DNA from 3 places in the Gallaecimonas xiamenensis 3-C-1 genome. Region 3 is predicted to be linked to each of the others. Evidence: predicted binding sites of a transcription regulator. Region 3 holds the regulator's gene; each other region holds the start of a gene.
The links. The regulator PhoB, encoded in region 3, activates phosphate uptake and scavenging genes when phosphate is short. The targets are predictions, from matches to a motif close to CTGTCATAAAACTGNCNNAT.
Positions count from the first base shown of each region.

Region 1 (10,603 bases), on a different contig from region 3:
GCCGGGTTACCCAGGTTGCCCATGCTCACCAAGGTGTCGGGGTTGTCCACCACCACACCGGCGTTGGTCAGGCCGATAAGGGCCAGGAAGATGCCGATACCGGCGGCAATGCCCACTTTCAGGGCGCCGGGAATGGAGTTGATGATCCACTCACGAATTTTGAACAACGACAGCAGCACGAAGATACAGCCGCTGAAGAACACGGCGCCCAGGGCCGCTTCCCAGCTGTAGCCGTCGTGCAGGACCACTGTATAGGTAAAGAAGGCGTTGAGGCCCATGCCGGGCGCCAGGGCGATGGGGTAGTTGGCCAGAAAACCCATGACGAAGCAGCCAAAGGCCGCCGCCAGACAGGTGGCCACAAAGATGGCACCGTGGTCCATGCCGGTCTTGGCCAGCACGGAAGGGTTAACAAAGATGATGTAGGCCATGGTCAGGAAGGTGGTGATACCGGCGATCACTTCCTGCCTGGGATTGGTGCCCAGTTCAGACAGTTTGAACAGTTTTTCGAGCATGGCGAGCCACTCAGCGAAGGGGAATGGCGCGCGATTATCCAAGCAAGGCAAACGTTTTGCAAGGCGCGGCACGGCCGTTCCGGACGGGCTTTTGGTTAGTGAAATGTTACCGGAATCCGCTCTGCCGTAAAGTGCTAATAAAAAGGGCCGCTTACGCGGCCCTTCGGGTTAACCGAATGTTCCCTTCACATAATCCTTGGTGCGCTGGTGAACCGGCTGGTTGAACACCTGCTCGGTTTCCCCGAACTCCACCAGTTCCCCCAGGTACATGAAGGCGGTGTAGTCGGAGATCCGCTGGGCCTGCTGCATGTTGTGGGTAACGATGACGATGGTGTAGTGCTGGCGCAGCTCCATGATCAGCTCCTCGATACCCTGGGTAGCGATGGGGTCCAGGGCCGAAGTGGGCTCGTCCATCAGGATCACTTCCGGCTTGAGGGCTATGGTGCGGGCGATACAGAGGCGCTGCTGCTGGCCGCCGGACAGGCCGGCCGCGTCGCTGTGCAGCTTGTCTTTGACCTCGTTCCACAGCTGGGCCTGCTCCAGGGCCTCTTGCACCCGCTGGTCCATGGCCTTTTTGTTGAGCTTCTCGTAGAGCTTGATGCCAAAGGCGATGTTGTCGTAGATGCTCATGGGGAAAGGGGTGGGCTTTTGGAAGACCATGCCCACCTTGGCCCGCAGGTCGTTCAAGTCCACCTTGTTGGTCAGCACGCAGTTGCCGTCCAGCAGCACTTCACCCTCGGCGCGCTGGCCGGGATAGAGCTCATAGATGCGGTTGAGGCAGCGCAGCAGGGTGGACTTACCGCAGCCGGACGGCCCTATCATGGCGGTGACCCGGTTCAGGTAAACCGGCAATGTCACGTCGAACAGGGCCTGCTTGTCCTTGCCATAAAAGAAGTTGAGCCCCCGCACATCCATGCGGTGTACCAGGGGAGAGGCTTGGTAATCTTGGATCATGGCGACCTGGCTCATCAGGATCTCCGTTTTTTCAGCTGGGGCAGTACCCGGGACAAGACATTGAGGAACAGTATGGCCATGGTGATCAGCAAGGCGCCGGACCAGGCCAGTTGGTTCCAGGATTCAGAAGGGCTCATGGCGAACTGGTAGATGGTTACCGGCAGGTTGGCCATGGGCTCATTGGGATTGGTAGTCATAAAGCTGGAGTTGAGGGCGGTGAACAGCAGCGGCGCCGTTTCGCCGCTGATGCGTGCCACCGACAGCAGAATACCGGTGATGATACCGGTACCCACCGCCTTGTAGCTGAGCTTGACGGTCACCTTCCAGCGAGGCGTGCCCAGGCCGGCGCCGGCTTCACGCAGGTTGCGGGGCACCAGCTTGAGCATCTCTTCGGTGGTGGAAATGATCACCGGCAAGGCGATGATGGCCAGGGCCACGGCGCCTGCCCAACCGGAGAAGTGGCCCATGGACACCACCATCATCTGGTAGACGAACAGACCGATAAGGATGGAAGGGGCGCTCATCAGCATGCCGTTGAGGAAACGGATGCTGTCGGCGGTCTTGGAATCCTGACCGTACTCGGCCAGCCAGGTGCCGGCCAATACGCCGACAGGGGCGGCCATCAGGATGCCAAGGCCGGTCATCATCAGGCTGCCGACTATGGCGTTGGCCAGGCCACCCTCACCATCCGGCCCCGGGGTGCTCTCGGTAAAGAGGCTCCAATGCAGGCCGGCCAGGCCCTTTTGCAGCAGGGTGAACAGGATCAATACCAGTATGCCCAGCCCCAGCAGGGTGGCGCCCAGGCACAGGCCCTTGAACACCAGGTTTTTGACCTTACGGGTCGCGATCATTGGGCTTTCCTCCGCAGCAGTACCCGTGCCGTGCCCATCACCACGAAGGTGATCATAAAGAGCACCAGGCCAAGGCCAATCAGGGACGCCACATGGAGTTCACCGGTGGCTTCGTTGAACTGCTCGGCTATGGTGGCGGAGATGGAGGTGGCCGGCATGAACAGGCTCATTTCCATGCTTTGGGCACCGCCTATTACGAAGGTGATGGCCATGGTTTCGCCCAGGGCGCGGCCCAGGGCCAGGATCAGGGCGCCGAAGATGGGACCTTTGATGGCCGGCAGCAGCACCTTGGCGATCACTTCGAACTGGGTGGCCCCTATGCCGTAAGTGGCTTCGCGCAGCACATTGGGCACTGTACTCAGGGCTTCTTTAATAAGAGAAGTGAGGATCGGCAGGATCATAAAGGCCAGGATGATGCCGGAGGTGAGCAGGCCCACGCCCATGGGCGGGCCGCTGAACAGGCTGCCAATCACCGGCAGGTCCGCCAGGTTCTCACCGGCCCAGAGTTGGAAGCCGTCGGCAAACCAGGGGGCGAAAACGAACAGGCCCCACATGCCGTAGATGATGCTGGGTACGGCGGCCAGCAGCTCGATGGCGATGGACAAGGGCTTGGACAGCCACTTGGGGCAGAGTTCGGACAGGAAGATAGCCACCCCTACCCCCACCGGCAAGGCCAGCAGTACGGCGATAAGGGAAGACACCAGGGTGCCATAGAGGGCATTGGCCGCCCCGTATTGCTCGGTGATGGGGTTCCACTCGTCACTGACGAAGAAACCCAGGCCGAACTGTTCCAGGGCCGGCCAGGCGCCGGTCACCAGGGACACCAGAATGGCAAACATCAGCACCGAGATCAGCCCGGCGCTGGCCAGGCAAGCCCGGCGGAACAGGTTGTCCCCGTCCCAGGGAAGAGCCCTAAGCATGAGTGCTTTCATAGTCAAAACGCATCATTTCCACAAACGACTCAGCCCCTGCGCTGGGCAGGGGCTGTTTAATGGCCAGTAACTTACTGATAAATGGCCTGACCTTGGCTGGACTTGATGTCGCTGTGCCACATGGTTTCCACCATCTTCACAACGTTGTCCGGCATGGGTACGTACTCGAGCTCTGCGGCCAGGTTGTCACCTTTGGCATAGCCCCACTCGAAGAACTTCAGCACTTCTTTGGCGGTGTCGACGTTGGCCTGGTCCTTGTGCATCAGGATGAAGGTGGCGGCAGTCATGGGCCAGGAAGTGGCACCGGGCTGGTCGTTGAGCATCAGCTTGAAGCCAGGAGCATTGGCCCAGTCGGCGTTGGCAGCAGCAGCCTGGAAGGCAGCCATGGTAGGCGCAACGAAGGCACCGGACTTGTTCTGCATCTGGGTGTAAGTCAGGTTGCTGGACTTGGCGTAGGCGAATTCAACGTAGCCGATAGCACCCTTGGTGCGCTTGACGAAGTTGGCAACGCCGGCGTTGCCCTTGCCACCCAGCTGGTGGGCGTCTTTGGGCCAGGCCACTTCTTTGCCAACACCCACTTGGCCTTGCCAGTCGCTGGAGACGCGGGCCAGGTAGTCGGTGAAGTTGTAGGTGGTACCGGAACCGTCAGAGCGGTGCACGGCGTAAATGGGGCTGTGGGGCAGCTTGACACCAGGGTTGAGGCCGGCGATGGCGGCGTCGTCCCAGTATTTGACTTTGCCCAGGTAGATATCGGCCAGCACGGTGCCGGACAGTTTCAGCTCGCCGGGCTTGATGCCGGGGACGTTGATGACGGCGACAATGGAGCCCATCACGGCCGGGAATTGCACCAGGCCTTCTTTATCCAGTTGGGCTTTGTCCAGGGGGGCGTCGGAGGCGCCGAAATCCACGGTGTTGGCGATGATTTGCTTGATACCACCACCAGAGCCGATGGCCTGGTAGTTCAATTTGACACCGGTTTCCTTGTTGTATTGCTCGGCCCATTTGGCGTAAACGGGATAGGGGAAGGTTGCACCAGCACCGTTGATCACAGTGTCAGCCAGCACAGAGCCGGAACCCATAACAGCGCAGCTCAGTACTACACCTTTAAGCAACTTGTTCATGCCGAAATCCTAAAACCAGTTTATGGAGGGGCTTCAAGGCCCTTTAGGTCGACACGGATTAAAACACCCCAATATGACGGTCTTGTGACACTTTAAAGACAGGCTGTTGACTATGAGACAAGTCCATGGCAGGCAACAAAAAAGGGCCTTTTAGGCCCTTTTCTCGGATGTTGTCAGCGCTTCTTTACCGGGGCCTTGGCCCAGTTCTGGGGATAAAGGAACAACGGCAGGCTTTGCTGCTGGCCTTTATGGAAGGGAAACACACCCGGGTTGGTAAAAGGAAAAACGATCTTCATCACAGGCTCCTAAGTGGTGATCCAGGCTTCTCGGCACTTGCCCTGACGGGCGCCTGATCTCGGTTCCTTGGAGATACCTTCCCCCATCCTTGGAGTAAGCACGAGGAGCTTTTTAAGCTCAGGGCCAGTATGGCAGCAATGTAATTAAATTACAAACAAGCACCCTAAAAACAGCTTTAATGGCCGATTAGTGTAATTTAATTACAATTACGCGCAGTAAAAAGCCCACCGGAAGGTGGGCTTGAAAGGCTTAGAGCAGGTAGCTGGCCGCCAGGGTAATGACCGGGGCCGCCGAAGGCGAACCGTGCTGCCAGTCGCCACCTTCAACGCCGCTACCGGCGATATCCAGGTGGGCGTAGGGGATAGGCTGGTCGCTGTCCAGGCCGTGCTTGTCCAGGCCTGCCGCCAGGTCCAGGAAGGCCATGGGGAACTGGTGGCCACGGGCAGTGACAGAGGAACCGGCGTTGTTGCAGCTCAGCACATCGTCGGCACGGGTACGGGGAGCGATAAAGGCGTAGTCTTCCCGGCGTACCCGGGAGATGTCGGCCGGGTCGCCGTATTGGTCACCCAGGGTGGCCAGGGTACGGCCGATCTGCAACTGACGGGCCGGGCCGTTTTCCACCACGGCGGTGTAGGGGCCCAGGGCCCGGGCGGCATGGCCGGTCAGGGTGGCGATGGAGAAGATCTCCGGCTCCACCGCGTTCTTGGCGTCTTCGCGCAGGTGGGACAGCAGATCGGCCAGCACCAGGCGGCCTTCGGCGTCGGTGTTACCGATACGCACCCGCACCCCGGCGTGGCTGGTGATGATCTCGTCGGCCACAAAGCTGTCGGACCCGATGGAGTTGCGCACCGCGCCAATTTCGGCGATGGCCTTGAGGCCCTTGGGCTGCAGTTCGGCCAGGGTCTTCATAAAGCCGGCCACGGCAGCGGCGCCGCCTTTGTCACGGCTCATACCGGCCATATGGCCACCCACTTTCAGATCGGCACCGCCGGTGTCGTAGGTCAGGCCCTTGCCGGCAAACAGCAGGGTCTTCTCTATCTCCCCTTCCCCCTGGTATTCCAGGCGGATAACGCAGGGCACGTGGCGCTCCACCACCAGGCTGGCACGGGCCACCGCCATCAGCAGCGGGTAGTCGCGCTTGAGGGTGTCGGTGTCACGGAGCACGGAAACCTTGACCGGGCTGCCGGCAAAGAGCTTCTCGCAGTATTCGGCAAACTTCAGGGGCGCCATGCGCTCCGGCTCGGTGCCGCACAGATCGCGGCCGGCACGGCGGCCCGCTTCGATGGCGGCGGCGGCGTCCAGATCCAAGGACTCGGACAACACACCCACCAGGGAGACCGGCTCAACCTCGGCTTCGCCCAGGGCCTCGCGGGCTTCCAGGGGCTGCCAGAGCCCTTGCCAGAAGCCCAGCAGGGCCACCAGTTCGGCCTGGGCATAACGCTCGTCGTCCGGCACGCCGGCAACCAGCAGCAGCGGCTGGGTAACGCCGGCGTCGCGGGCCAGCACAGCGGCTTTTTTACCGGCGTCGTAGAAGCGGCGCACGTCGTCGTAGTCGCGCAGCAGCGGGCCTGTGGCACTGGCCACCAGGCGGCCGCCGGGCAGGCCTTGGCCGGGCACCAACAGGCAGCCGCCGGCCAGGCGGGCATCCAATCGCCCGTAGTCGGCCAGCAGCTCAGCCACAGGGGCCGGCAGCTGGGCCTTGGGGCCTTGGATCAGAATAAGGGCATCATATTGGCCACTCTCGATGGCGGCCTTGAGATCGGTTTCACGTTGCGGTTGGGCAAAGGCCATAGCAGGGTCCTGTTGCAGACATCAAAGGCACCATTCTAGGCCAGGGCGATGGGCCAACCAAGTCACAGTCTTGTGACGGCCACCTTACGGACTGTCAACTTAAGGCCACCCCAGGCCAGCAACCCCAGGCCCAGCGCCAGGGCCACCAGCCAGGCCAGCTGCCCTTGCAGGCCTTTTTGCAACAACGAACCTATGGCCACCAGGGCCAAGAGGCCGCTGCTCCACCAGAGCCAGGCCACCCGCTTACGGCCCTGCCCTTTGGCCAGGGGCCAGAGCACGGGGGCCAGGGTGGCTATCCAGAAGATCCAGGGAAAGGCCCCGTAACGCAGGGCACTGTCCATGGGCAGGTAACGACCGGCCAGCAACAGGGCCAGAGTGCCAAGGGGCAGGCTGCCTGCCAGCACCAGGCCCTGGCGGTTCCAGCGGTAAAGGGCCGAGCCCGGCACCAGCCGCCCTTGGGCCCTTAAGGCGCCACCAAAGAGCATGGCCAGGGTGCCCAGCCCCAACAGGCTGAACAGCCAGAGAATGGCCTGACCGCCGAAATGGCCATAGTGCAGGGCCGTAAAGCTGTCGAAGACCAGCCGGGCCGGGCCCATGTTGTCCTGGGTGAGGCTTTCCAGAGGGGTATCGGTACCGGGCACAAAGCGCAGCTCCTGGCTCTCTATCAGCTCGCGGCCCCGGCTGGCAGCGGTGATAACCTGCTGGGCCTGGTCCTGCCAGGGGGCTATGGTCAGCCGGTTGGGCTGGGCCCCCAGCAGCTGCTGGCTTTGGGCCAGCAGTATCGAGGGCGGCAATTGCCCCTGGGCCAGGGGCAGGCCCGTGGCCTTGGGTACCTGGGGAAAACCCATGTCCGCCAGAATGGCGCTCCTGTCCCCCTGGTAGGGGCCTAGCAATAACAGGGCCTGGTAGAACACCAGCAGGCAGAAGGCTGCCCCGGTAAGGGCATACATCAGCAGATAAGGCAGGGTCGCCACCCCTACCAGCTTGTGCAAATCGAGCCACCTGTCCTTACCGGACTGCCCCCGGTACTGCTGCCATTGGCGCTTGAGGTTGGGCCAATGAACCACCAGGCCGTTCATCAGCAGCACCAGCATCAACAGCGCCACCAGGCCCGCCAGGTAAATGCCCATGGGCAGGGACAGGGCATAGTGCACTTCCAGCAAGGCCCGGCCGGCGCTGCCGTGTACGGCGTCTGCCACCAAGGTGCCGTCGGCCAGTACCGCCTGGTATCCCTTGCCGGCCGATACCAGCAGCGGAAAACCCTGGCCTTCGGCCGGATAGAAACTCAGGTTGCCCCCTGCCACCAGGGTGCCGTCCTCTTCCAGGCGCTGGGCGGCTTGGTCCATGGCCTGGCCCAGGCTCAGCTGCGGCGCCCTGGCAAACTCCCATTGGTTGAGGGCGTCATGGAAGAAAAGCACTATGCCGGTAAAGACGATCACCGCCAGGGGCGGGGTGATCAGTACCCCCAGCCAGTTGTGGACCCGAGTCCAGTCGCGCCGCTGCAGCTTCACCAAAACACTCCATTGACCAGCACCGACACCACCAGTACCAGGCCCCAGGATCGCAGTCCCTGGCGCAACCGGCGGCTGTCGCAAAGCATAAACATCACCACCATGGCCCAAAGGGGCATGGCCGCCAGCACTATGCCGGCCAATTTGCTGCCGCTGTCCAGGGGCATCAGCAGGAACCAATTCATGGCCAGGGACAGGGAAATAAGGCCTCCCAACACCAGGCTGACCGCCAATCGCACTTTCATCGGCCACGGCTCCCCAACAGCAAGGGCCAGAGCAAGGCTCCAGCCATGGCACCGCTCAGGGCAATCACCCACTGGGCGCTGTCCTGGGCCATTTGGCCCACCGCCACCACCACCAGGGCGACCAGCACCACTGTCAGCCAAAAGTGACGGCGCCAGCGCCAGGCGGCCAGCATCAGCATCCCTGTCCCTAATCCCAACATAGAACCCCCAAGTGCGAATTATTCTCATTATAAGGAGGTGAGTCGGCCAGGCAAGGGCCGGTATCTAGAAAGGCAGTTTCAGTTGGCTGGCCTGGCGCGCCTCGGCCAGGCCCACGAACAGCCCTACCAGCCGCACCCCCCTGCCCTGGCCCCGCTCATAGGCACCGGCCAGCAAGGCGTCGAACAGGCTGGGATCCAGGGCGCTGCTGCCGTGTTCCATGGTGGTCTGGGTGAAATCGTTGAACTTGAGCTTGACCCCCAACTTGCCGATATCCCGCGCGCCAAGGCGGCGGGCCAGCTCAGGTTGCAACTGTTCGGCCACCTCCCTGACCTGCTCTAGGTCCAGCAGATCCTTGGGCAAAGTGGTCTCCACCCCCACCGATTTGCGCTCGCGGCTGGCTTCCACCGGCCTGTCGTCCCGGCCAAAGGCCCGCTCATAGAGGGCGCCGCCGAATTTGCCCAACCGCTCGTAAAGCCAGGCGGCGTCCTTTTGTTGTACATCCTGGCAGCTAAAGAGCCCCAAGGCCGCCAGCCTTGATTCGGTGGCCGGGCCGACCCCGGGGATCTTGCGAAGCGGCAGTTCTTTGACAAAATCCGCCACCGCCGCCGGAGTCAGCACAAAGAGGCCGTCGGGCTTGTTTTCCTCCGAGGCGATTTTGGCCAGGAACTTGTTGGGGGCCACTCCGGCCGAGGCAGTGAGCTTGAGCTCGCGAAAGATATCGGCACGGATGGCTTCGGCGATAAGGGAGGCGGAGCCCTTGAAATGGGGGCTGTCGGTCACGTCCAGGTAGGCTTCGTCCAGGGACAGGGGTTCGATACGGTCGCTGTAGCGGGCGAAAATGGCGCGGATTTGCTGGCTTACCGCCTTGTAGACCCCCATCCGCCCCGGTAGCAACACCAGTTGCGGGCACAGAAGCTGCGCCTTGTGGGTGCTCATAGCCGAGCGCACCCCAAACTTGCGGGCCTGGTAATTACAGGTGGAGATCACCCCACGCCGGTCACTGCTGCCGCCAATGGCCAGGGGCACCGATTGCAGGGCCGGGTTGTCCCGCATCTCCACGGCGGCAAAGAAGCAGTCCATGTCCACATGAATGATCTTGCGCACACCAAGCCTGTATAAAAAAACAGTATCCTTTGCATTCTAGCGCCAGTGCACGCAAGTGCAACTACAAAAAAGGCGCCTTGCGGCGCCTCTTCTTTATTCAGCCAGCAGGCTGCGCATGCTGCCTTCGGTATTGAGGGCCTGGTGCCAAGACAAGGCCTTTTCCAGGCAATGAGGGGTGTGGCCGCCACGGGCGCAGGCTTCGGCAAAGTAGCGGTTGAGGGCCGGGCGGTACAGAGGCGCCACGCAGTTGTCGATAATGACCCTGGCCCGCTCCCGGGGCGCCAGGCCACGCAGGTCGGCCAGGCCCTGCTCGGAGACCAGGATGTCTACGTCGTGCTCGGTGTGGTCAACATGGCTGACAAAGGGCACGAAGCTGGAAATATCGCCACCCTTGGCGATGGACTTGGTGACGAAAATCGACAGCTGGCTGTTGCGGGCAAAGTCCCCGGAGCCGCCGATGCCGTTCATCATGCGGGTACCGCAGACATGGGTGGAGTTGACGTTGCCGTAGATATCCGCTTCCAGGGCGGTATTGATGGCGATGATACCGAGGCGGCGCACTATGCCCGGGTGGTTGGACAGCTCCTGGGGCCGCAGGATCAGACGGTTGCGGTACTTGTCCAGCTCGCGCATCACCTGCTCGTTGCGCTTGGGCGACAGGGTAATGGAGGAGCCGGAGGCAAAGGTCAGCTTGCCCGAGTCGAGCAGATCAAAGGTGGAGTCCTGTAGCACCTCGGAATACATGGTCAGGCGATCGAAGGGGCCTTCAATCAGGCCTTCCATCACCGCGTTGGCCATGGTGCCGATACCGGCTTGCAGCGGCAGCAAAGACTCGGTGAGGCGCCCGGCGGCAATCTCTTCTTTAAAGAACTGAATAAGGTGGTCGGCAATGGCCTGGGTTTCAGCATCCGCCGGCAGCACGTTGGACGGGCTGTCCTTGCCTTCGGTGATGACGATGGCGGCGATTTTGTTGGCATCGATAGGAATATAAGGGGTGCCGATGCGGCTGTCCGGGGCCACCACCGGAATGGGCTGGCGGTTGGGGCGCATCTGGGGAATATAGATGTCGTGCAGCCCTTCGAGG
Region 1 covers NZ_AMRI01000023.1:22,341-32,943, forward strand. The annotation lists gene B3C1_RS14795 (NCS2 family permease) at 1-512, opposite strand, end outside; gene pstB (phosphate ABC transporter ATP-binding protein PstB) at 681-1,466, opposite strand; gene pstA (phosphate ABC transporter permease PstA) at 1,481-2,317, opposite strand; gene pstC (phosphate ABC transporter permease subunit PstC) at 2,314-3,249, opposite strand; gene pstS (phosphate ABC transporter substrate-binding protein PstS) at 3,321-4,370, opposite strand; gene B3C1_RS20760 (hypothetical protein) at 4,544-4,666, opposite strand; gene B3C1_RS14820 (M17 family metallopeptidase) at 4,917-6,458, opposite strand; gene B3C1_RS14825 (PepSY-associated TM helix domain-containing protein) at 6,521-7,969, opposite strand; gene B3C1_RS20475 (hypothetical protein) at 7,966-8,214, opposite strand; gene B3C1_RS14835 (hypothetical protein) at 8,211-8,393, opposite strand; gene dinB (DNA polymerase IV) at 8,479-9,519, opposite strand; gene B3C1_RS14845 (acetyl-CoA hydrolase/transferase family protein) at 9,613-10,603, opposite strand, start outside.
Region 1: a site for PhoB is predicted at 4,442-4,461, ahead of pstS (phosphate ABC transporter substrate-binding protein PstS). Genes of this name have one in related genera too.

Region 2 (10,603 bases), on a different contig from region 3:
CCGGCGAGCGCGGCCTTATCCTCTGTAACCCTCCCTACGGCGAACGCCTGGGGGACATGGCCGAGGTACTGTACCTTTACCGTGAATTGGGTGTAAAAGCCCGTAACTTCATGGGTTGGAAGCTTGGGGTTTACACCGGTAGCAGCGAAAGCCTGCGCCAGCTCAAGCTCCTCAAATCCAACCAGTGGCAGCTCAACAACGGCGCCATTGAAGCGGTGCTGGCCAGCTACGAGCTGGATGAGCGCCAGGGTGAGGCCAAGGCCGAGGTGGCCAATGTCGACCAGGCGGTGCTGACCGGCCCGGTGGAGGCCTACGCCAACCGCCTCAAGAAAAACATCAAGGCCCTGGAAAAATGGGCCAAGCGCGAGGGCATCGACGCCTATCGCCTCTATGATGCCGATCTGCCGGACTACAACGCCGCCGTCGACCGTTATGGCGACCGCATCGTTATCCAGGAATACGCGCCGCCCAAGAGCATCGAGCCGGAAAAGGCCGCCAGGCGCCTGCAGGACCTGATCGTGGCCACCGTGGCCATCACCGGGGTCAAGGCCGACAAAATCGCGGTCAAGACCCGGGCCCGGCAAAGTGGCAGCAACCAGTACGAGAAGCTGGAAAGCCGCCGCCAGCACTTCTGGGTGGAAGAATACGGGGTGCGTTGCCAGGTCAACCTCTTTGACTACCTGGACACCGGCCTTTTCCTTGACCACCGCCTGACCCGCAAGCGGGTAGGGGAGATGGCCCAGGGCAAACGCTTTTTGAACCTGTTTTGCTACACTGGCACCGCCACCTTGCATGCCGCCAAGGGCGGCGCCATGACCACCACCTCGGTGGACATGTCCCGCACCTACCTGGACTGGGCCGAGCAGAACCTGCGCGGCAACGGCTTTACCGGCCGTCAACACGAACTGGTGCAGGCCAATGTGCTGGACTGGCTCAACCGTTGCCAGCAAAAATTCGACCTGGTGTTTGTGGACCCGCCCACCTTCTCCAACTCCAAGCGTATGGAGGCAAGCTTTGACGTGCAGCGCGACCATGTGGAGCTGCTTGAGCACATCAGCCATGTGCTGGTGCCTGGCGCCGTGGTGATCTTTTCCAACAACAAGCGCCACTTCAAGATGGACAACGACGCCGTCCAGGCCATGGGCTTTAGCGTGGAAGACATCTCCAAGTCCACCCTGCCTGAAGACTACAAGCGTAACCCGCACATCCACGTGTGCTTTAAGCTGGTGTTTGCGCCTTGAGCCTGACACTCTTCCATACCCAAGGCTGTCACCTCTGTGAAGAGGCCCAGGCCTTGCTCGCCGCCTGCCAGGTGCAGGCGGCGCTGGTGGATATCGTCACCGACCCGCAGTTGGTGGCACGCTACGGGGAGCGGATCCCCGTATTGATGAATCATCAGGGCCAGGAATTGGGCTGGCCCTTCGACATGGAACTATTGAACGCATTCCTATGGCAGTCCTGACCCTTACCAACGCCTACCTGTCCTTCTCCGACGCGCCGCTGCTGGCCAACACCGGCTTTAGCCTGCAAGAAGGGGAGCGCCTTTGCCTGGTGGGCCGTAACGGCACCGGCAAGTCCACCCTGATGAAGATCATCAGCGGCGACATGAACCTGGATGACGGCACCTTGCAGTTCCACCAAGACGGTGGTGTGGCCAGGCTGTCCCAGGACCCGCCGCCCCGGGACGACATGACCAGCTACGCCTTTGTTGCCCAGGGCAGGGCGGAAGTGGGGCAGCTGGTGCTGGACTACCATGAACTGTCCGCCGCCCTGGCCCATGACAGCGACGATAAGCTGCTCAAGCGCCTGGCCGATCTGCAAAGCCAACTGGACGCCTGCAACGGCTGGCAGCTGGACACGCAAATTCAACGGGCCCTGCAACTGGCCGGGCTGACCGGCGAAGAGAAGCTCAACGCCCTGTCCGGCGGTTGGCTGCGCCGGGTGGCCCTGGCCCAGGCCCTGGCCGGCGACCCCAAGGTGTTGCTGCTGGACGAACCCACCAACCACCTGGATATCGACTCCATCCAGTGGCTTGAGCAGTTTTGCCGCAACTACAGCGGCGCCATCCTCTTTATCAGCCACGACCGTCAGTTTATCCGCCAGGTGGCCACCGGCATCCTCGACCTCGACCGTGGCCAGCTGACCCGCTATGACCTGAGCTACGACGCCTACCTGTACGCCAAAGCCGAAGATCTGCGGGTGGAAGCGGAACAAAACGCCCTTTTTGACAAGAAGCTGGCCCAGGAAGAAACCTGGATCCGCCAGGGCATCAAGGCCCGCCGCACCCGTAACGAAGGGCGGGTAAGGGCCCTTAAAGCCCTGCGCCAAACCCATGCCGAGCGCCGTAACGTTATCGGCAAGGCCCGTGGCCAGGTAGAAGAAGCCGACCGTTCCGGCAAGCTGGTCTTCGACGTCCAAGACCTTAGTTACAGCTACCAAAACAAACCCTTAGTCCAGCACCTGGACCTGGTGGTGCAAAGGGGCGACCGCCTGGCCCTGGTGGGTCCCAACGGCTGCGGTAAGACCACCCTTATCAAACTGCTGATGGGCTCTCTTGCCCCCGACAGCGGCCAGGTGCGCCAGGGTACCAACCTGGAAGTGGCCTATTTTGACCAGCACCGCGCCGTGCTCAACCCCGAGCTTTCCGCCGCCGAGCAGGTGGCTGAAGGCAAGCAGGAAGTGCACCTTGGCAGCAAGAGCCGCCATGTGCTGGGTTACCTGCAGGACTTCCTCTTTACCCCGGCTCGGGCCAGGGTGCCGGTCAAGGCCTTGTCCGGCGGCGAGCGCAACCGGCTGCTGTTGGCCAAGCTCTTTGCCAAGCCGTCCAACCTCCTGATCCTTGACGAACCAACCAACGATCTGGATATTGAGACCCTTGAATTGCTTGAGGAAATGCTGGCCGAATACCAGGGTACCCTGTTGCTGGTCAGCCACGACCGGGCCTTTATCGACCAAAGCGTCACCAGCGTGCTGTGGTTCAACGGGGCAGGGCAGGTAGAACAACATGCCGGGGGCTATCATGATGCCCTGGCCGCCCGCGCCCGCCAGGCAGTAGCACCGCCGCAAGCGGCCACCCCCAAGGATGAAAGCAAGAAGAACACCGACAAGCCCCGCAGCACCGCCAAGATGTCCTACAAGGACAAAAGGGAACTGGAAACGCTGCCCGGCCTGATTGAACAACTGGAAAATCAGATGGTCGAAGTGCAGAACCACATTAACCAGGCGGACTTTTTTACACGCCCCGTCAGCGAAACCCAGCCAGTACTGGACAAGTTGGCCGAACTGGAGCAGGCCCTGGAAACGGCCTTTGCCCGGTGGGAAGCATTGGACGCCCAACAATAAGCAGTGTGCAGGAAAACCGAATTCATGACTAAACGCCTTTTCTCCCTCTCCCTCGTGGCCCTGGCAACGACCCAGGCCCATGCCGCCACCAGCTATCGCCTGGAAGTGATCGACCAGCCGGTGGGGGCTTACCAGACCACGGGTACCACCATAGCGACAGACGGCACTATCGGCGGTGGTATTACCACCCGCCTTTCTGCCAAGACGGTTGACGAAGAGGTGGTCTATCACGACGAGCTGGGCCGCTACGATGACGAGACAGTCGGCGCCCTGTATAACGATATCGTTGACGAAACCACAGGTCGTTACCGTAGCCTTTCTACCAATGTGGCCTATATTGGCGAGCCAACGTTGACGCTGCTACCGGGTTTGGGGGCAGAAGATGAAGATCTTACTGTCGATACAGCCGTCAACGGCGAGAGCGAGGGTCTTTATTTCGGGTACTCCAGCGGCCCCTGGTCTACCGTGACCTTCACCAACAGCAGTGATGAAGAAGAAACCCACTACGTCAGAGATTTCACTACCCGAGGCTATGTCACGGACCTAACCCAGTCCCATGCCTTGATGCCTATCTACACCATTCCTACCACCAGCCGAGGTGATCAGGAAGTTCTCAATGCTGATGAGCACTTTGGCGGGGTCTCCCTGGCCAACGGTGGGGCTGGTCAGTGGGTAGTTGGTCAGAGCTCTATTGGCTTAGGTACTGGCGGGGAGTCAATCTATGAGAACTGTCAAGACGAAGACTCCATCATACCTATCCGTACTTGCCTGAGAAGTTTGAGCTATCAGTCAGAAGCGACGGCCTGGACTTTGGTCGACGGCGTTCCTTCTACGCCCAAGGCCATAGGCCTGCTGGCTGAACCTGAAGACGATGACGATCCGGCTAACTTTGCCTCCAGCGCCCAGGCGGTCAACATCCATGGCTTGGCTGTAGGGCAATCCGTGGTTAGGGACGGCAGATATCTGCGTAACGTCGCAACCTTATTCGATGTGAATGAAGGCAAAGCACTCAAAGCACTGACGGTGACGAACGATACCATCAGCAGCTCTATCGCTAATGATATCAACGATGACGGTATTGCCGTTGGCCGTGCTGTTTTCCCAAGCACCTATTCTACATCCAAGTTTTTTGTTTATAACACCAACGACGACACCATCACTTATCCCGCCTCCTTCTACGACAGCGCCAACTCCATTGCCTATGCCGTCAATAACAGCGGCCTGGTGGTGGGGGCTGCCGACTGGGAGCGGGTACCGCCCTCGTCCAGCCGCCGCCAGCATGCCTTTGTCTATGACTTGAACAACGACAGCTTCAAGGATCTTAACGATCTGCTGCAGTTCGACGGTTCACTGCTGACCCAGCGCTATGACGGCGACACCTGCGCCGCCCGTGAAGACTGGACCCTGGAGTACGCCAGGGATATTAACGATAACGGTGAAATCGTGGCTACTGCGGTGACCACCCTGCGTGACACCAGCGGCAACCTGGTGTTGGACGACGACGGAGCCACCCAGTACGTGCTGCGGGCCGTAAAACTGGTGCCTACCGACGAGGAGCCGGCCAGCTGCGTGACCGATCAAGACGAGCCCTATCAGCGTAAGGGCAGCGGCAGCATGGGCCTGCTGAGCTTGGGCTTGCTTGGCCTGCTTGGCTGGCGCCGACGCCGCTGACAAGAAAGCCGCACTGCAGTGCGGCTTTTTTTGTCAAAGAAAATTCAAAAAGAAGTCAACTGCTTGGATTTTGTCAACTGCTATATTTGTCGATCCGGTTTGATCACCCAGATGTCCTCACCTAAAGGTTGAAGTAACGGGGCCATGGCTTGCCCCGTTCTCAGCCATCATGTCGAAGAAGGATGTCTGTAATGAGAAGACAAAAACGTGACCGTCTGGAAAGGGCACAATCTCGTGGTTATCAAGCCGGGATTGGCGGGAAACCCAGAGAATCGTGCCCTTATCAAAACCTCGATGCCCGCAGCTACTGGTTCTCCGGTTGGCGAACGGCGGTAGAAGACAGAGTCATTAACGGCGTGTCCCTCAAGTAACGAAAAAGCCCTGCATCGCAGGGCTTTCTCTATTTTGGGGCCAGGCTTAGAAGCTGGAGGTGTCCTTGAACAGGCCAACCTTCAGATCCTGGGCGGTATAGATCACCCGGCCATCCACTTCCACCTGACCGTCGGCAATGCCCATCACCAGGGTGCGGTTGATCAGGCGCTTGATGTTGATGCGGTAGGTTACCTTCTTGGCGGTGGGCAGGATCTGGCCGGTAAATTTCACTTCACCTACCCCCAGGGCGCGGCCCTTGCCGGGGCCCCCTTGCCAACCGAGGAAAAAGCCCACCAGCTGCCACATGGCGTCCAGGCCCAGGCAACCCGGCATAACGGGGTCACCGGGGAAGTGGCACTGGAAGAACCACAGCTCAGGGTTGATATCCAGTTCGGCAACGATTTGCCCTTTACCGAACTCGCCCCCTTCCAGGTGGATGTGGCTAATACGGTCCATCATCAACATGTTGGGGGCAGGCAGTTGGCTGTTACCTGGCCCGAAAAGCTCTCCACGGGAGCAGGCCAGCAACTCTTCTCGACTGAAACTGTGTTTATCTGTCAGCACTCTGGTCTTCCTTCATATCGCGAACGGCGACAGGTTAGCGAACAACTGTACGCCAAACAACGCAGACCAGCGTGACAGTCAGTGTTTGCCAAAACCCAACCAGCCCCAGAAACGGCGGCTTAAGGTCATTATGGGCTCTTCCAGCTCCACCAAAGCGGCCAACCTGGCATGAATACGCCCGTACACTGAATCGTCCGGGTAGTTCCCATGGCGGTCAGGCTCACCGGCAGTGGCGTCCATCATCAGGGCCACGGCCTGGTCCACGTGTTCGACGCTCCACAGATGGAAACGTCCATCGGCGACGGCGGCGATCACCTCGTCGGACAGATTAAGTTGGCTAAGGTTCGCCAGAGGCAGTATCACCCCTTGCTCACCGTCCAATCCCCTGGCCTTACAGACCTCGAAGAAGCCTTCAATCTTGGCGTTCACCCCACCTATGGCCTGCACATTACCGAACTGGTCCACGGCGCCGGTAATGGCAATGCCTTGGCGCACCGGCAGCTCGGCCAGGGCCGACAGCAAGCAAAGCAGCTCGCCGGCGCTGGCTGAATCGCCGTCCACCTCATGGTAGGACTGCTCAAACACCAGGGACGCAGACAGGTGCATGGGTCCTTCTTGGGCAAAACGGCTGGCCAGGAAGGCGGTGAGGATCATTACCCCCTTGGCGTGGATGTTGCCGGCCAGCTCCGCCTTGCGTTCGATGTCGATGATGTCGCCGTCGCCATAGTGCACTGTAGCAGTGATACGTGACGGTTCTCCGAACTCGACGCTGCCCATGTCCAAAACCGTCAGGCCGTTGACCTGGCCGATGCGCCGGCCCTGGGTTTCAATCAGGATCTGGCCACGGGCCATGGAGTCACGGCTCAGCTGCCGGGCCAGGGCCTGGGCGTTTTCCCGGGCCGAGATGGCCTGTTGGATATCCGCCACTTCTATATTTTTGCCCTTGGCAAAAAAATGGGCCCGGGTCAGCAGCTCGTTGAACCTGTGGTGGGCCAGGGCGATGCGTTCCTGATCTTCCGACAAGCGGCAGCCGTGGCGCAGTAGGCAGGCCAGGGCTTCGGTGGTCGGCGCCTTGAGGCTGGCCTTTTGGCATTGGCGCAGCAGGTGGCCAGCAAGGTCGCTTGCCTGCGCCACCGGTACGAAGGGGCTCCATTCCACAAAGTAGGGAAAGAGCTGGGACAGGTCCCGGTCCTGGGTCAGCAGCTCCAGGTGGTCCTGGCGGTCACCGAAGAGCACCAGTTTCACATCCAGGGGCATGGGGTCTGGCATAAAGAGCGGATTGCCGGGCACCTGGCCCCGGTACTGGGTCCAGTGGATGCTCTGGGCAAAGAGCGACTCTTTGAGGCGGGTCCACAGCTCGGGATTTTCCAGAAGCTCTGCCGCGCTTAGCAGCAGGTAGCCACCGTTGGCGCTGTGCAAGTCACCGGGGCGCAGCAGGTGCTGGTTGGCAGAGACGGTGCCTTCCTGGGTCTCGAAGGTGATCTCTCCAAACAGCCCCACATCGGACAGGTCCCGGTTGTGGACTATAGGCACCTGGGCCGGGTCCTGGTGGTTAACCAGCAGGTTAAAGAGTACCGGGTGGGCAAAGTCTTCCCCGGCCGCCACCCTGGCCAGCAAGGTGGCCAGGTAGCCTGCCAGGCGCTTTTCCTGGGGCTGGCAGGCCACCAGGTCCTTTAAGGCCTGGTCGGTGTCCTTGTCCTCCAGTTTGGCCTGCAACAGCGCCGTGATGTCGCTGCAAAAGCGGTCGCCGCTGCCGGCCTTGAGGCGCAGGCACAGCGGGCGGCGCGGATCGTCCAGGTTCTCGGCGTAGCACCAATCCCACAGCTTGTGCCAACGGGAGCCCTCGGGTAACTGGCGGATCGCCGCCTTGAACATGGCAATGGTGTCCAGGTAGGGCGGGGCGCTCATAAAGATGTGCCCAAGGGGGCTTTGGTCACTGGAGGCTTGGGCCAGCTCGGTGACGCCGGCGTCCTGGCCGAGCAAAAAGCGCGAGCGGCACTCAAGCTCGGTCAGGGCCAAGCTGGGGCTGAGGCGGTCGGCGGCCAGGGGAGCCGGTGCGGTACTGGTGGTCTGATCCATCGAAAAGGTCAACTGAAGGTAAGTGTGCAAATCATAACATGGGCAGCCCGGCCCTGGTGTCGTTGGCCCCTGGTGCTGACATCAAAAGGTCATCTGGCTGACGCATTGGCCCCTTACAGTGGCGAGCCTTAAACCTTCAGGAAAACAACGATGAAAAGGACCTTCACCCTAGTGGCCCTGGCCACACTGGCGGCCTTGGCTGGCTGTAGCGATGACGGCGACAACGGCAGCAATGGCCTTAACAGCCTGGTCAACCAGACCCCCCTTGCCGCCGGCAACGACCAGTGCTGGCTGGGGGGCGTACAAATAGACAGTGGCCTGGACAGCAATGGCAACGGCGCCTTGGAGCCGGGGGAGGTTACCAGCACCTCCTATGTCTGCAACCCGGACAACTTTGCAACAAGCGGCGTGGCCCTGCCTTATTCGGTGATGCGCAACGATCTGGCCAACGCCGCCAGGCCGGGCTCCACCCTGGAGCTGCGTAACGGCGGTTACGGCTCCGACATGGACGCCGACCCGGCCAACCCCCTGCGCTTTTACGCCCTGACCGACCGGGGCCCCAATACCAGCTTCACCGGCAGCCTGGGGGCCGGCAAGATTTTCCCCACCCCGGACTACACGCCGCGCATCGGCCTTTTTGAGATCCAGCCCTCAGGCACGGTGCGCCAGGTAAGCACCCTGCTGCTAAAAGACCGCGCCGGTAATCCCATCAGCGGCCTGCCCAACAGCGCTGCACTGGGGGGCACCAATGAGATCCCCTACGACACCGACGGCAACCCCATACTGGTCGACCCAGCCCAGCCTTATGACGCCAGCACCAACCCCACCCGCACCGACGACTACGGCCTGGACGCCGAAGGCCTGGTGGCCATGAAGGACGGCAGCTTCTGGGTCAGCGACGAATACGGCCCGCACCTGGTGCACTTTGATGCCAGCGGCAAGGAAATCGGCCGCATCAACCCCTTCAGTGCCGACAGCCGCAACGACGTCAATTTGCCCGCCGAGTTTGCCCACCGCTGGGCCAACAGGGGCATGGAAGGGCTGACCGTCACCCCGGACCAGAAAACCCTGGTGGGGATCATGCAATCGAGCCTAGATAACCCCGGCAAAACCCGCACCGATCTCACCCGCATCGTCACCATCAACCTCGACACCGGTGCCACTGGCCAATACCTATATCGCCAGGAGAAACTGCAAAATTCCAACAGCGCCATCAAGGCCTTGAGTGCCAGCCGCTTTTTGGTGATTGAGCGGGACGGCGCCTTCTTAAAGGACAACCCCGGCGCCATGAAGCACATCTACGCCATCGACATCAGTGGCGCTACCAACCTTGAAAGCCTCGAAAACACCCAAGACCGGCTGCAAGACCCCGCCCTGGGCCTGACCCTTGGCGGCCAAACCCTGGAGCAACTGGTCAAAGACAACCTGGCCGGCAACGACAGCAGCGCCGGTTGGAACCTCCTGGCCAATGCCGGCATAGTGCCGGTGGCCAAGACCTTGTTGGTGGACATGGTGGCAGAGGTGGCTTATCCCCACGACAAGATGGAAGGGCTCTGGGTCATCGACAACAGCCGTATCGGCGTGCTGAACGACGACGACTTCGCCCTCTGGGCCGACGCCGCCGGCGCCCTTGAGCAAAAATACCTGGACCAGGCCCAGTCCCGCATCGACGGTAACACCCTCTATATCGTCAAGGACCTCAACCTAGGCCTTGAATAACCTCAACAGCCGGCACACCGCCGGCTTTTTCTTTGCCCCTTTTCTCCACCGCCGCGAAAACGCGGAATTTTTCACCTGGCCGAGCTAAGGCATTGCTTTCTACCATACTCATCATGTGATGAATTTGTAGGAGTACGCCGTGTCCGTCGCTGCAGGCCGCCCCAAAGGGGACTCTGACGCCAGGGCCAGGCTCATTGCCGCCGCCTTGCATTGCTTTAGCCATCAATCCTTCGCCAAGGTGTCTACCCGCCAGTTGGCCCGGGAAGCGGGGGTGGACGCCGCCCTTATCCGTTATTACTTCGGCAGCAAGCTGGGCCTGTTCGAACAGATGTTCCGAGAAACCTTGGCGCCGGTGCTGGCGCGTTTTCGCCAGCAGCCCAAACCCCAGTTTCCCCTGGATTTGGCCAGCCTGATGCAGACCTACTACAGCATCATGGTGCCCAACCCCGGCCTGCCCAGGCTGGTGCTGCGGGTCTTGCAGGAAGAAGAGGGCACGGCCCTGCACCAGGTGGTGATGGGGCTCTTTGGCGAGATCATGCAGCTGTCGCGCCAGTGGCTGACCCAGGCCCTGATGGCCTCGGGGCGACTGCGCCCCGACGTGGAGCCGCAGCTGGCCCAGTTCAGCTTTGCCAGCCTGATGGTCTTTCCCCTGATAGCGCCAACACCCCTGGTGCGGCTGTTCGGGGTGGACCTCAATCCCCAGGGACTCACCGATCTTATTGCCCACAATGTGCAGGTGATGGAAAAGGGCCTGCTGCTGCCCCAGGAGCGTGCCGGATGAAAGCTATGCTGAGTGTGCTGTTGCTGGCCCTGGCAGGCTGTAGCCAGGAGCCGGACGCCATTTACGGCACCGTCG
Region 2 covers NZ_AMRI01000015.1:10,371-20,973, reverse strand. The annotation lists gene rlmKL (bifunctional 23S rRNA (guanine(2069)-N(7))-methyltransferase RlmK/23S rRNA (guanine(2445)-N(2))-methyltransferase RlmL) at 1-1,241, shown strand, start outside; gene B3C1_RS11405 (glutaredoxin family protein) at 1,238-1,462, shown strand; gene uup (ATP-binding cassette ATPase Uup) at 1,450-3,342, shown strand; gene B3C1_RS11395 (DUF3466 family protein) at 3,367-5,013, shown strand; gene rmf (ribosome modulation factor) at 5,205-5,384, shown strand; gene fabA (3-hydroxyacyl-[acyl-carrier-protein] dehydratase FabA) at 5,431-5,949, opposite strand; gene B3C1_RS11385 (AAA family ATPase) at 6,028-8,028, opposite strand; gene B3C1_RS11380 (esterase-like activity of phytase family protein) at 8,179-9,747, shown strand; gene B3C1_RS11375 (TetR/AcrR family transcriptional regulator) at 9,887-10,528, shown strand; gene B3C1_RS20750 (HlyD family secretion protein) at 10,525-10,603, shown strand, end outside.
Region 2: a site for PhoB is predicted at 8,104-8,123, ahead of B3C1_RS11380 (esterase-like activity of phytase family protein). Genes of this name have one in related genera too.

Region 3 (10,603 bases):
GAATGTATGAAAATTACTTACAAAATGCCAGCGCTGTTAACTGGAAAAGTCAGCTTAGCCAGGGTAAAAGAGAATTTCAGCTGATAAAAAAGCCGAAAACGCTTTCCCACTCAACTGGTCGGATCAGAGCAAATGAAATCGAGCAACATCACCCTGGTGCTACGGGTATGGCAGGGGGACATCACCACCCTGCCGGTGGATGCCATCGTCAATGCCGCCAATCCGTCCCTGTTGGGAGGCGGTGGCGTGGATGGCGCCATTCACCGCAGTGCCGGGCCCGAGCTGAAGACCTATTGCGCCGGCCTTGGTGGCTGTGAAACCGGCCAGGCCAAACTTAGCCCGGGCTTTGCCCTGCCCAGCCAATATGTGGTGCATACGGTGGGGCCGGTCTGGCACGGCGGTGGCCAGCAGGAGGCGTTGGCCCTGGCCGCCTGCTATCGCAACAGCCTGTTGCTGGCGGATGCCGAGGGAGTGGTAAGCCTGGCGTTCCCTGCCATCAGTTGCGGTGTCTACGGTTACCCGGCCAGGGAAGCGGCCCAGGTAGCCGTGAACAGCCTATGTCAGGCCTTTGAAGACTGCCATCTGTCCAAGCAGATCTGGCTGGTGGGGTACGACCAGCATCAGTGCACCCTTTGGCAAGAAGCCCTGGCAGCAAGGCCCAGCTTATAAATTCCCTTCTTAGTTTCTGATTTTCATCGGCTTTCTTTGCGCTTGCCCGGGCGCCGATAGAAAACGTTTGCTATTTTTCTCGGCATAAGGCTTCTCGGGAAATAAAACTGTCACAAACCTTTGCCAAGATGCCGCCGTTCGCCGAAAGGCCTTTCGTGCTTGTGCACACTTTTTTGGGTAAGAAAAAATGACATTTGCAAAGTCCGCTGTTGCTGCTGCGCTGCTGATGGGTATGACTGGTGTGGCTGCTGCCGCCGAGCCGGTCACCGTCTACGGCAAACTGAACCTGACCGTCCAAAACTCCGATGAAGGTGACGCCAAGACTGAAGTTAAGAGCAATGCCTCTCGCTTTGGTGTGAAGGGTGCTGTCGGCCTGACCGAAGACCTGGAAGCGATTTACCAACTGGAATGGGAAGTGAACGTCTCTGACCAGAGCGCTGCCGACAGCTCTGAAGACAACATCAAGGCCCGTAACCAGTTCGTCGGCCTGCGTGGCAACTTCGGTGAAGTGCTGGTGGGTCGCAACGACACCCTGCTCAAGCAATCCCAGGGCAGCATCGACCAGTTCAACGACCTGGAAGGCGACATCAAGACCCTGTTCAAGGGCGAGAACCGCATGGGTGACTCCATCACCTATAAGACCCCCATGTTCGGCCTGTTCCAGGCCGGTGTCTCCTACATCACCGAAGACAACTCCGACCAACGCATCAAGGATGTGGACCAGAACGACCGCGCCGACGGTTACTCCCTGGCCCTGATGTACGGCGATGCCGGCTTTAAGAAAGCCAACTACTTTGCCTCCGTTGCCTACGACGACGACGTCAAGGGCTACGACACCGTCCGTGGCACCCTGCAGGGCAAGTTCGGCCCCGTCATCCTGGGCGCCATGTACCAGAGCGGCGAGAAGTCCGGCGACAGCAGCAAGGACTATGACGGCTACCTGGTCAGCGCTGCCTACAAGTGGGACAAGGCCACCTTCAAGGTCCAGTACCAGGATTCCGACCTGAACGAAATCGGCGGCACCACTTATGAAGACGCCGTTTCTGCCGGCGTGGATTACAAGCTGGGCGACAGCACCAAGGTGTTCGGTTTCTACACCAAATTCAGCGCCATCAACGGCGAAGAAGACGCCGACTACCTGGGCATTGGCCTGGAACAGAAGTTCTAAGCTTCTGGGTTGAGCAAGAAGGAGGCTTATTGCCTCCTTTTTTATTATTATCAGTGCCTTATGCGTAAATTTCTGGCTGAAGAAGCATGCCGAGTCATAAAAGTGTCACAATGCTTCACAATAATGTCAGCCAGTTGCAATGAACAGGGATGCCCCCATGGCAAGACGTGTATTGATTGTTGAAGACGAATCCCCGATCCGGGAAATGCTCGCCTTTATTCTCGATCAGAACGGCTACCAGCCTGTCGAGGCCGAGGATCTGGGCTCGGCCCAGGCCAAACTGCAGGAACCCTTTCCTGATCTGGTGTTGCTGGACTGGATGCTGCCCGGCGGTTCCGGCCTGCAACTGGCCAAGGTCATGAAGCAGAACGAGTACACCCGCCAGATCCCCATCATCATGATCACCGCCCGAGGTGAGGAAGAGGATAAGGTCCGGGGCCTGGAAGTGGGCGCCGACGACTACATCACCAAGCCTTTCTCCCCCAAGGAACTGATGGCCCGGATCAAGGCGGTGATGCGCCGTGCGTCCCCCACCAACGTCGATGATGTCATCGAAGTGCAGGGGCTGCGCCTGGACCCGGTCTCCCACAGGGTGACCGCCTTTGACAGCTCCGTTGACATGGGCCCCACCGAATTCAAGCTGCTGCATTTTTTCATGACCCATCCCGAGCGGGTGTATAGTCGTGAGCAGCTGCTGGATAACGTCTGGGGAACCAACGTCTATGTGGAAGACCGCACTGTCGATGTGCATATCCGCCGCCTGCGTAAGGCCCTGGAAGGCCACGGCCATGACCGCCTGGTACAGACAGTACGGGGCGCCGGCTACCGTTTTTCCAGCCGGGTCTGATTGATGCATAGTTTTTCCTGGTGGCGCCTGGGCTGGACACTGTTGGCCTACGGGCTGGTGCTGGGGGGCGTAGGCTTGCTGCTGGGGGCGCCGTTGCTGGTGTTGCTGCTGGGTGCCCTGGCCCTGGTTTTCTGGCACTACTGGCAGCTGCATATGCTCAGCCGCTGGCTGTGGGACGGCCGCCAGTTCACGCCGCCCAGGGGCTCAGGCTCCTGGCAGTTCGCCTTTGACGGCGTCTACTTCCTGCAACGCAAGAACCTCAAGCGCCGCAAGGAACTGGGCCGGCTGCTCAAGCGCTTTCGCGAGGGCACCGAAGCCCTGCCCGACGCCGTGGTGGTGATGAACGAAGAACGGGAGATTGTCTGGTGCAACAAGCTGGCCACCAACATCCTCGGTATCCGTTGGCCAGAGGATCACGGCCAACGGGTAGATAACCTGCTGCGCCGCCCCGAGTTCGTCTCCTACATCAAGAAACAGCAATTCCAAGAACCCTTGATCATCCCCTCGCCGGTGATGTCCTCGGCCAGTGTTGAGATCCGGGTCATTCCCTACACCGCCAGCGAGACCCTGATGGTGGCCAGGGACGTGACCCGGTTGCAGCAGCTGGAGCAGATGCGCCGCGACTTCGTGGCCAACGTCTCCCACGAGCTGCGCACCCCCCTGACGGTGCTGCGCGGTTATCTGGAGATGATAGGGGACGATCCGCGCCTGGAAGGTTCGCCCTGGGCCAAGCCGCACCTGATGATGACCGACCAGGTCAACCGCATGTACAGCCTGGTGGAGCAATTGTTGGCCCTGTCGCGCCTGGAAGTGCGCCAGGACGTGGAAGCCCCGAAAACGGTGGATGTGCCGGCCCTGATGACCAAGCTGGAAGCCGACAGCCAGGCCCTCAACGCCCAGAAACAGCACCAGATCCTGTTCCAGGCCGCCCCGGCCCAGATGCTGGGGGACAGCGAGCAGATGATGTCGGCCTTCACCAACCTGGTGGCCAACGCCATTCATTACACCCCGGCCGGTGGCCGTATCGAAGTGAGCTGGAGCCTGCTGCCGGACGGCCGTGCCCGTTTCAGCGTCAAGGACAGTGGCGATGGTATTGCCTCGGAGCACCTGCTGCGCCTGACCGAGCGTTTCTACCGGGTAGACAAGGCCCGCAGCCGCAATACCGGCGGTTCAGGGCTGGGGCTGTCCATCGTCAAGCACGTGCTCAGCCGTCACCGCTCAAGGCTGGACATCCAGTCTACACTGGGCAAGGGCAGTACCTTTTCCTTTGATATTCCTAGGGAATTGGTGGTGAGTCATAAAAGTGTCATCAATGAGTAATGGGGCTGTCATCGGTTCGCCACATACTCGTCGAAGTGAACCTTTTCTCAACGCCGCTTATCAGGAGCGATGTAATGAAAATTAAGAACATGGTCGGCATTGTCGGCTTGATGGTTGCCTCAGGTTTCGCCGCTTCAGCCTCTGCCGCAGTGGACAAGAACCTGCCCGATTACAAAAAGACCACCGGGGTGTCCGGTAATCTGTCATCGGTGGGGTCCGATACCCTGGCCAACCTGATGACCTTCTGGGCCGAAGAGTTCAAACGCCAGTACCCTAATGTCAACATCCAGATCCAGGCGGCCGGTTCTTCCACGGCGCCGCCGGCCCTGACCGAAGGTACTGCCCAGTTCGGCCCCATGAGCCGCAAGATGAAATCCGGCGAGATTGAGGCTTTCGAAAAGCGCTACGGCTATAAGCCCACCGAGATCCGTGTGGCTATCGACGCCCTGGCGGTGTACGTGCACAAGGACAACCCGGTCAAAGGTATGACCATGGAGCAGGTGGACGGCGTGTTTTCCTCCACCCTCAAGTGCGGTGGCCAGGTTATTGACCGTTGGGGCCAGCTGGGCCTGACCGGCGACTGGGCAGCCAAGGACATCCAGCTCTACGGCCGTAACTCCGTGTCCGGCACCTACGGCTACTTCAAGGAAGAAGCCCTCTGTAAAGGCGACTTCAAGAACAGCGTTAACGAGCAGCCCGGTTCGGCCTCCGTGGTGCAGTCGGTGAGCACTTCCCTGAACGCCATCGGTTACTCCGGTATCGGCTACAAGACCTCCGGCGTCAAGACGGTGCCCCTGTCCAAGGATGGCGGCAAGACTTTCATCGATGCCACCCACGAGAACGCCGTGACTGGCGCCTATCCCCTGTCACGCTTCCTCTACGTCTATGTGAACAAGCACCCCAACAAGCCGCTGGATCCCATGCAGGCCGAGTTCGTGAAGATGGTGCTGTCCAAGACCGGCCAGGAAGTGGTGGAAAAAGACGGCTACGTGGCGGTACCTGCCAGCGTCGCCAAGCGTGAGCTGGCCAAGCTCGGCATCCACTGAGCCAAGCTTAAGACGCAAAAAAGCCGGGTTATCCCGGCTTTTTTATTGCCATTTTGCCAGCCACCCGGCTACATCGGCAAAAGGCAGCTGGACCTGGAAATGTTTCGCCAGCAGCTGGCGGTAGTGGCCCTCGTCACGCACCGCTAGCGTGCTGCGCTCACCCTGGTGCGTCACCAGCAACTGGTTGTCAGAGAGGCTGATGCGCCCGCTGGCTGTGGCCATGGAACAGATGGCTTTGCGGGTAAAGTGTGACGACGGGCCCTGATGCCAGGCGGCCATCTGGGTGAATTCGGCCAGGTCCCTGGGCCTTGGGTCTATCAACAGCGCCGCCTTGTCGTCCCGCTGCATCAGCCAGTGCTCTTGCTGCCTGGACAGCAAAAAGCGGCCGCCCATCTCCCTTTGCTCACCTTCAATCAGGGCCAGGGGCTCTTGGAAGCTGTCCCCAAAGCCCACATCGGCCAGCCATCTTTGGCCTGCATGCTCGACCTTGAGCAGCATATGGTCAAAGTCCGGGCCGGGTTTGCCCTCGCCGTCAAAGACCCTGGCCTGGATAAGCGCCACCTCGAAGCCCAGAGTGCGCAGCAGGCAGTAAAAGCCGTAGTTCAGCTCATAGCAAAAGCCGCCGCGCTGCTCATTGAGCAGCTTGCCAAGGATGGGGTCGTGGCCCAGCACTATGGGCCTTTTGAAGGTGATATCGAGGTTCTCAAAGGGCAGGTGCCGAAGGTGCGCCAGGTGCAATTGGGGCAAGGAGGCAGGGCGGTCCAGTTCCAACCGGTCGAGATACTGTTGCAGCTGTGTCTTGGTGAGCATCGGGCCTCCTGTTTGACGCTTTGATGATAATGGCTTTGCCCGGCCGGGATTGTTCCAGTTTTGCGTTTTTGGATAGGCTAATTGATTAGCCTGCTAACTAGATGCTATTATTCTTAGCCTGCTAAGTAAGGAGGGCAGATGGAAAGCAACTTAGGTTGGCTGCTAAGCCGGGCTGCCTTTAGCTGGCGCGCCGCCGTAGACAAGTACATGGCCGAACTGGGCCTGACCCAAACCCGTTGGATAGCCTTGCTGCACTTGCAGCGCATGGGGGAGGGCTGCACCCAGAGTGCCTTGGCCGCCAATATCGGCGTCGAACAACCCTCCTTGCTGCGCACCCTTAACCAACTGGAAGAGGCCGGCCTTGTTGAGCGCCGTCCCAGTCCGGCTGACGCCCGCTGTCGCACTCTCTGGTTTACCCCCAAGGGCCTGGAACTTATCCAGGAGGTGGCGGCCCTGGCCGCCAAGGGGCGCCAGGATCTTTTGGAGGGCCTTTCCTCCCAGCAGCGTCAGACCCTCCACGAGGTCCTCGAAACCGTGATTAGCAACGCTCAGTCTGTTCTTGCGATGGAGAAAAAATGACTGCCGACAAGCATTTCAACCGCTGGATGCGCCGTGCCGTGGCGCTGTTCCTGCTGGTGCTCGCTTATGTGTTGATGGCCGATATGACCATTCCCATGACCCCCCATTCCATGGTGCAACGCCCGGTGCTGACCATAGCGCCCCAGGTCGCCGGTGAGGTGGTGGAAGTGGCGGTCAGCAACAACCAGGCCGTCAAGGCCGGTGATCTGCTGTTTCGCATTGAACCCAGGGACTACCAGTTGGCGGTGGAAAAGGCCGAGCTGGCCCTGAGCGAGGCCCAGCAGACCAATGACAGCCTCAGGGCCCAGTTGGCCCAGGCCGGGGCTGCGGTGCGCCAGGCCCAGGTGGCCGCCGCCGAGGCCAAGCGAGAGTTCAACCGCCTTGAGGCCCTGCGCGGGCGAAAATTGGTCAGCCAGCAGCAGCTGGACCAGACCGCCACCAATGTTGACGCTACTGCCGCCAGCCTGGTTGCCGCCCAGCAACAGCAGCGCTCCGTGCAAGCCCAGTTGGGGGAGAGCGGCGAGCAGAACCTGCGTCTTCGCCAAGCCCGTAATCAGTTGGCCCAGGCCAGGCTCAACCTGGAACGCACCCAGGTGCGGGCGCCGGAAGACGGCGTTATCTCCAACCTGCAGCTGGTGGCCGGTGTCCAGACCCAGGCCAAGCAGTCGTTGTTGTCCCTGGTGGTCAGCGGCAAGGAGCGTATCGCCGCCGATTTTCGTGAAAAGAGCCTGGCCAGGGTTAAAGACGGTGCCCAGGCATGGGTGGTATTCGACGCCCTGCCGGGACAGGTGTTTAACGCCACTCTGAGCAGCCGTGATCAGGGCGTGGCCCAGGGGCAGCTGTTGCCAAACGGCCAATTGGCCCAGCCCGAGCAGAGTGACCGCTGGGTGCGTGACGCCCAGAGGGTCAGGGTCTATGTGAACCTGGACGAGCGCCTGCCGGCTTCTTTGGTGTCAGGGTCCAGGGCTACCGTGATGCTCGAGGCCAGCCAGAACGTCGTCATCGACTGGTTGGGCAAAGTCCAGATGCGCGTCGTGAGCCTGCTGCACTATGTCTACTGAGCTGAGCGCCCAGGAGCAACGCCGGCTGCTGCGTATAGCCCTTGGCAGCTGTATCGGCTTTCTGGTGTCCAAGCTGGCCAACTGGCCTTATGGGGTCTTCTTTACCGTCTACCCCATGCTGCTGCTGGGCATGCTGCCCAAGTTCGACCGCCTGATCGCCGCCCAATTCTTGTTTGGGGCTGCGCTCAACGTGGTGGAGATCTGGCTGCTCTGCGCCTTCTTCGAGCCTTATCCCCTGTTGATGACCCTGGGAGTGTTCCTGGTCTATTGCTGGCATTTTCGGCTGATGGCCTCCACCCCCTATTTTTTGCTGGGGGCCACCGGCCTGGTGACATTGTCTACCCTGCTGCATTTTTCCAGTTACCCCACCACCAACATCATGGATATGGTGGTGGCCACCGGCCTGGCTTCGACCCTGTCGGTGGTGAGCGCCGCCTTGCTCTATTGGATTATTCCCGAGACCGATCCGGTACCGGCGCCCCCCAAGCTGAACCTCAGTCCATCCCAGGTAAACCACCGCACCCTGATGGGGGCCGTGCTGGCGACCCTGTCCTTTATGGTGTTCCAGGCCATGGACCTCAAAGACTCCCTGTCGGCCCAGGTGGCCACCATGCTGGTGCTCTTTCCCATGACCTACCAGGGCACCCTGATTGCCGGTTGGAACCGGGCCAGGGGGGTGGCTTTGGGCTGCGCCCTGGCGATCGTGGTGCAGGTGCTGATGTACGACTTGATAGAGCACTTCCTGCTGGTGGTGCTGGCCCTCTTTATCACGGTGTTGCTGACCGCCAAGCTGCACCTTATCGAGCGGGCCGGCTCCGGCATGGGTTTTGGTGCCCTGACCACAATCGGCATCCTCTTCGGCCAGTACATGCAACCGGACAAGGACATCCTCTACGGCAGCCTTTACCGCTTCTCGTCGGTGCTGGTGGCGGTGGCGATACTGATGGTGTTTGCCTACCTGCTCGATGGGCTGCTAAACCGCTTTGCCCTGACCCGCAATTAAAAAAGCCGGCACAAGCCGGCTTTTTCATTCCTGGGATTCGATGACCAGGGGCCAGCCCGCCTGGGCTTGGTACTGTGCCTCCTGGGCAAGGTCGGCACTGACCAGGTCTTGGCGGGCCAGCCAGGGGGCGGGAAAGCGCAGGGTCAGCTGTTGGCCGTCCAGGCGCAGGGCGATCTTGGGCAGGCGCTGGCTTTGGCGGCGCCGATTTAGGAGCACCGCCAGGCGCAGCAGCCGCACCAACAGCCGCACTTCGTCATCCCCAAAGAGGTTGAGGCGGGGCAGGGCGAACTGCTTGAGGCCCTTGCGGGAATAGCGCACCAGGGTGGCCAGCAGCAGCTGCTGTTCCTGGTTGAAACCGATAAGGTCGCTGTTTTCCAGGATATAGGCCGAGTGGCGCTGCACCCCGTGGAAGTTAATTTGCAGCCCCACTTCGTGAAGCTCGGCGGCCCAGCCCAGCAGCATGGCGTGCTCGGGGTTGTCCCCCAGGGCCCGGTACAACGCCAGGGCCAGGTGGCGCACCCGCAAGGCCTGAGGCCTGTCCACATGGTATTGGGCGGCCAGGGACGCGGCGGTTCGTTCCCTGGCGTCCTGGAAGCCGAGGCCGGGCTCCATCTGAAACATCAAGCCTTCGCGCAGAGCGGCATCGGAGTATTCCAGGCCGGCTAGATCCAGGGCCTTGAAGCTGGCCAGCAAGATGGCAAGGCCGGCAGGGAACACCTGCAGGCGCTCGTCGTTGACGGCAGGCAACTTGAGCTTTTGCAGCTCACCTGCCTGCAGGCAGAGCTTTTTCAGGGCCTTGAGGCGCTTGAGGCTGATGGCGCTTTCGCTGGGCCATTTAGCCTGGATGCAGGCCTGTACGGCCTTGATGGTGCCGGAACAGCCAATGGCCTGTTGCCAGCCCTCGTCCTTGTAGCTCTGCTCAATGGACTCCAGTTCCTGGGCGGCGGCGGTTTCGGCGGCCTTGAAGCCCCCTTCGGTTATCTTGCCGTCTTTGAAAAAGCGTTGCTGGAAGCTGACACAACCCATGGCCAGGCTGGCCAGGCGCCGGGTCTCCAGGCCCCGGCCTATGACAAACTCGGTGCTGCCGCCGCCGATGTCCATTACCAGGCGGCTGTCCCGGCCCGGTTGGGTGTGGGCTACCCCCTGGTAGATAAGGCGCGCTTCCTCGGCCCCGGCAATGACTTCGATGGGGTAGGGGTAGACGGCCCTGGCGGCCTTGATAAAGGCATCGCCGTTGGCGGCCCGGCGCAGGGTATAGGTGGCGACGGTGCGCACCCGGCTGGCAGGCAGGTTGCCGATGATCTCCTTGAAGCGGGCCAGGCAGTCCAGGCCGCGCTGAAAGGCGGCCTCGCTGAGCTGGTGGTCGTCACTCAGGCCTTCGGCCAGGCGCACCCTTTCCTTGGCCTTGTTAAGGATCCGAAAGGCCCCCTTGCAGTAGCTGGCCTTGAGCAGGTGGAAAGAGTTGGAGCCCAGGTCCACGCATACCAGGGGGATCTCCGGTTCATCGGTCAAGGCCTTCTCCTTGTTCCAGTCTCATCAGGTATTCATATATGGCGACCTGGGAGCGCAGTTTGCGCCTGTTGCCCCTTCTGACGTAATTGTTCTGCTGGTCCTTATCCAGCAGCCTGGCCTTGGTGGTGTCGCGAAAGTGCAGGTCCAGGGTATCGAGAATACGGCGCTTGAGCCTGGGGTCAAGGATGGGGGTACCCACTTCCACCCTGTGGTCGAGGTTGCGGGTCATCAAATCGGCTGAGCTGATAAAGACGTGCTCCTGGCCGTTGCCGTGAAACACCATCACCCTGGGATGTTCCAGGAAGCGGTCGACAATGCTGATGGCCCTGATGTTGTCCGACAGACCGGCAACACCGGGGCGCAGCGAGCACATGCCCCTGATGATAAGGCGCACCCTGACCCCGTTTTGACTGGCATGGTAGAGGCGCTGGTTTATCTCCCTGTCTACCAGGTTGTTGACCTTGAAGGTGATGGCCGCCGCCAGGCCTTTCTTGGCGTTCTCTATTTCCTGGTCGATAAGGGCCAGCAGCCGGCGCCGGGCGTTGACAGGGGATACCAGCAAGTGGTTGAACTTAAAACGTTTGTAAG
Region 3 covers NZ_AMRI01000010.1:35,695-46,297, forward strand. The annotation lists gene B3C1_RS08415 (O-acetyl-ADP-ribose deacetylase) at 148-669, shown strand; gene B3C1_RS08420 (porin) at 857-1,837, shown strand; gene phoB (phosphate regulon transcriptional regulator PhoB) at 1,995-2,684, shown strand; gene phoR (phosphate regulon sensor histidine kinase PhoR) at 2,685-4,004, shown strand; gene B3C1_RS08435 (PstS family phosphate ABC transporter substrate-binding protein) at 4,079-5,050, shown strand; gene B3C1_RS08440 (arylamine N-acetyltransferase family protein) at 5,093-5,860, opposite strand; gene B3C1_RS08445 (MarR family transcriptional regulator) at 5,999-6,439, shown strand; gene B3C1_RS08450 (HlyD family secretion protein) at 6,436-7,500, shown strand; gene B3C1_RS08455 (DUF2955 domain-containing protein) at 7,490-8,503, shown strand; gene ppx (exopolyphosphatase) at 8,528-10,015, opposite strand; gene ppk1 (polyphosphate kinase 1) at 10,005-10,603, opposite strand, start outside.